2 regions of the Promicromonospora sp. NPDC023805 genome follow, and region 2 is predicted to be linked to the other one. Evidence: predicted binding sites of a transcription regulator. Region 2 holds the regulator's gene; the other holds the start of a gene.
The links. Region 2 encodes LexA, which represses DNA repair genes until DNA is damaged. Its sites were predicted from a motif close to TCGAACANNTGTTCGA; they were not measured.
Positions count from the first base shown of each region.

Region 1 (2,199 bases), on a different contig from region 2:
CGCGCCGTCGGACGGACCGGTGGCGGGCGCGCTGTCAAGGTCCGCGAGGTCGGGAACGGGCACGACCACGTCGATGGCCCACTCCTTGTGCGACGGCGGCTGCACGATCGCGACCTCGCGGGCCGAGCTGTCGGCCCGTCCGCCGCCGAGGAACCGGGAGACGACGTCCACCGGGCGCACCGTCGCGGACAGCCCGATGCGCTGCGCGGGCTGGTCGAGGAGGGCGTCGAGGCGCTCCAGGCTGAGAGCGAGGTGCGCGCCGCGCTTGGTGCCCGCGACGGCATGGATCTCGTCGAGCACCACCGTCTCCACACCGGCGAGCCCGGCACGGGCGGCCGAGGTGAGGATGAGGAAGAGCGACTCCGGCGTCGTGACGAGGATGTCCGGGGGCCGGGTGGCGAACGAGCGCCGCTCGTTGGCCGGTGTGTCGCCGGTGCGCATGCCGACCGTGACGTCCGGGACCACCACGCCGTCCCGTGCCGCGGCCTGCCGGATGCCGGTGAGCGGGGAGCGCAGGTTGCGCTGCACGTCTGCGGCGAGGGCCTTGAGCGGCGACACGTACAGCACGCGGCAGCGACGGGTCCGGTCCTCGGGCGGGGGAGCGGACATGATCCGGTCGATCGACCAGAGGAATGCCGCGAGCGTCTTGCCCGACCCGGTCGGCGCCACCACGAGCGCGTGCTGATCGCGAGCGATGGCGTCCCACGCGCCCGCCTGGGCGGCTGTGGGCTGCGCGAAAGCCCCGGTGAACCATGCGCGGGTTGCGGGTCCGAACCGGGAGAGCGGGTCGTCGGGTGTTGCCATGGACCCCATTCTGTCCCTGACCACTGACACCGGCCCGGAGTGCACCGGCCGCCCAGGGGGAGACGTAGGGTTGACGGGTGCGCGAACGGGATTTCTGGCAGCTGATCGACGAGGTGTTCGGTCCGGGCTACGGGCGCGCCCTCGCGCGCGAGCAGGTGCTGCCCGCGCTCGACGGCCGGACCCCGGCCGTCGCGCTGGAGGACGGCGACGAACCGCGTGACGTGTGGCACGCGCTGTGCGACGCGCTGGACGTGCCCGACACCGACCGGTGGGGCAGGGACGAGCACCGGCAGGCACCGCCGCCCCGCCGCTGAGGCGGGACGGTAGTTCCAGGAGTCGCGGCCCAGGAGCCAACGCACCGACAAGATGTCCTGCGACACACTGATGTGTCCTGCCTTGCCTCGAACACGCGTTCGGCTAGACTTCGACCACAGGCACGGATTTCGGAACGTCGTCCACAGGCGGCGGCCGGAGAAGGCGTCCGTGTCAGTGGCTCCGCGTACGGTCGGCAACGACGTACAGAGCCATCCATGCCGGCGCACAGAGCGCCCCTGAACCGAAGGTGTTGCACATGCCCGCACCAGCAGATCGCGACAAGGCCCTCGAAGCGGCCCTCGCCCAGATCGACCGCAGCTTTGGCAAGGGCTCGGTCATGCGCCTCGGCGACGAGATCCGCGCACCCATCGAGGTGATCCCGACCGGTTCGATCGCCCTCGACGTGGCCCTCGGTATAGGTGGCCTGCCCCGTGGCCGTGTCGTCGAGGTGTACGGTCCTGAGTCATCGGGTAAGACGACCATCGCGCTGCACGCGGTGGCCAGCGCGCAGCGCCAGGGCGGCATCGCGGCCTTCATCGACGCCGAGCACGCGCTCGACCCGGACTACGCCAAGAAGCTCGGTGTCGACACCGACGCCCTCCTGGTCTCGCAGCCGGACACCGGCGAGCAGGCGCTCGAGATCACCGACATGCTGATCCGCTCCGGCGCGCTCGACATCATCGTCATCGACTCCGTCGCCGCGCTGACGCCCAAGGCCGAGATCGAGGGCGAGATGGGCGACAGCCACGTGGGTCTGCAGGCTCGCCTCATGTCGCAGGCCCTGCGCAAGATCACGGGTGCCCTCAGCAATTCCGGCACCACCGCGATCTTCATCAACCAGCTGCGCGAGAAGATCGGTGTGTTCTTCGGCTCGCCCGAGACCACCACCGGTGGCAAGGCGCTGAAGTTCTACGCGTCGATCCGCCTCGACATCCGGCGTATCGAGACCCTCAAGGAGGGTACGGACGCGGTCGGTAACCGCACCCGGGTGAAGGTCGTCAAGAACAAGATGGCGCCGCCGTTCAAGCAGGCCGAGTTCGACATCCTTTACGGCCACGGCATCTCCCGCGAGGGCGGCCT
Region 1 covers NZ_JBFAAH010000020.1:111,905-114,103, forward strand. The annotation lists gene AB0F70_RS19385 (DEAD/DEAH box helicase) at 1-813, opposite strand, end outside; gene AB0F70_RS19390 (DUF3046 domain-containing protein) at 882-1,118, shown strand; gene recA (recombinase RecA) at 1,376-2,199, shown strand, end outside.
Region 1: the regulator LexA is predicted to act here: its motif matches at 1,206-1,221, upstream of recA (recombinase RecA).

Region 2 (2,199 bases):
CCCCCGGGGAGCTCGCGACCGCCGTCGCCCCCCACGTGACCATCGGAGCGAGCAGGAGCATGGCCAGCAGCACGAGGACGACGCGGCCGCGCCGCGTGAGCCGCAGGCCGGCCAGGCCCAGCCGGTCGGCGAGCGTGCGCGCCTCCGGTGGGGTGTACGCACGGACCGCGGCCAGTCCGGCCGCCGGTGCATACCCCCTGCCGTACGACGGCACATACGCCTGTTCATACGTCGGGGTGTACTGCCGCAGCGGAATCACGTCCCCCATGGCCCCTCCTCGAAGTGTGCAGAGCTTCTGTCGTTCATACAAGCGTTCGTCGAACGCCCGTACCATTGTGTAGCACGGGACACCGTCCATGTCGAGACACGCTCGAACATTCGTTTGAGCCGAGCGCGTTTGTGACCTAGAGTGGGTAGCGCACAGGAGAACATTTGTCGGAACGGGAGGGGCACGGGCATGACGGGACGGGACGGGACCAGCGACACGAGAGCCGTCGACACGGCACTTTCCGGCGTCGCCACGCTGGACACGCCAGCCGACAAGGCGGTCGCTGACGTGCACACGATCTCGCCGACTGACCGCCTCACCGAACGGCAGCGCCTCGTGCTGGACACGATTCGGCAGTCGTTCGAGACGCGGGGCTATCCGCCGTCGATGCGCGAGATCGGCGAGGCCGTCGGGTTGGCCAGCCCGTCGAGCGTCAAGCACCAGCTCCAGATGCTCGAGAAGAAGGGCTTCCTGCGCCGCGACCCCAACCGGCCGCGCGCCATGGAGCTCGTGGAGCCGATGGCCGAGCAGGTCGACAAGCCGAACCGCGGCGAGATCCACTGGCCCGAGCCGCGCCGTAGCGGCCAGGTCCACTGGGGCGGCTCGGTGCCCGACGACGCCAGCGCCCCGCCGCCGTCGTACGTGCCGCTCGTCGGCCGTATCGCGGCCGGTGGCCCCATCCTTGCCGAGCAGGTCGTCGAGGACGTGTTCCCGCTCCCCCGCCAGCTGGTGGGTGACGGCGAGCTGTTCCTCCTCAAGGTCGCCGGTGACTCGATGGTCGACGCCGCGATCTGCGACGGGGACTGGGTGGTCGTGCGGCAGCAGAACGTCGCGGAGCAGGGCGAGATCGTCGCCGCCATGATCGACGGCGAGGCCACGGTCAAGACGTTCAAGCAGACCGACGGTCACGTCTTCCTGCTGCCGCAGAACCCTGCCTACGAGCCCATCCCGGGTGACCAGGCGCAGATCCTGGGCCGCGTCGTCGCGGTGCTGCGCAGTCTCTGACGAGACCGCGAAGTAGAGCGCCTGTCCGCCTTGCGCCACGCTGAGCGTGCGTAGGGCGGACAGGCGCTCTACTTCCCGGTCTCGTCAGAAGCCGAACCGCTTCTGCACCGCCCACACGCTGTCCGCCGAGGCACGCAGCCCGGCCAGTTCCTCGTCCGACATCGGCACCCGCACGTTGTCCGTGACGCCCCGCCGGTCCACGAGAGACGGCACGGACAAGCAGACGTCGCTGATGCCGTGATAGTCCTCCAGCAGCGAGGACACCGGCATGATCCGGCCCTCGTCGTTGAGCACCGCCTCGATGATGCGGGTAGCGGCCAGGCCGACGGCGTAGTTGGTGGCGCCCTTGCCGGAGATGATCCGGTACGCGGAGTCGACCACCTCGTGGTGCACCGCGGCGTCGAGCGGCGGGTTCGCGCCCAGCGGCTCCCAGTCCAGCAGCGGCACGCCGCCGATCGACGCCGAGCTCCACAGCGCGATCTCGGAGTCGCCGTGCTCTCCGGCGATGTACGCGTGCACGTTCCCCACTGCCACGCCGCAGCGCTCGGCGAGCACCACGCGCAGCCGCGAGGAGTCCAGCACCGTGCCGCTGCCGAACATCCGCTCGCGCGGCAGGCCGGAGATCTTGAGCGCCGCGTAGGTCACGACGTCCACGGGGTTGGTCACCATGACGTAGGTGGCGTCCGGCGCGACGTCGACCAGGCCAGGCAGGATCTCACGCATCAGCCCGATCGTTCCCTCGGCGAGGTCGATCCGGGTCTGCCCGGGCTTCTGCTTCGCCCCAGCGGTCACGACCACGACGTCGGCGCCCGCGCAGACGCCGACGTCGTCCGAGCCGATCACCTGCGCCTGGGGCGTGAACATGAGGCCGTGCTGGAGGTCGAGCACCTCGGCCTCGACCTTCGACCGGTTCACGTCATGCAGGG
Region 2 covers NZ_JBFAAH010000006.1:25,156-27,354, reverse strand. The annotation lists gene AB0F70_RS08440 (LysM peptidoglycan-binding domain-containing protein) at 1-268, opposite strand, end outside; gene lexA (transcriptional repressor LexA) at 524-1,273, shown strand; gene AB0F70_RS08430 (L-lactate dehydrogenase) at 1,358-2,199, opposite strand, start outside.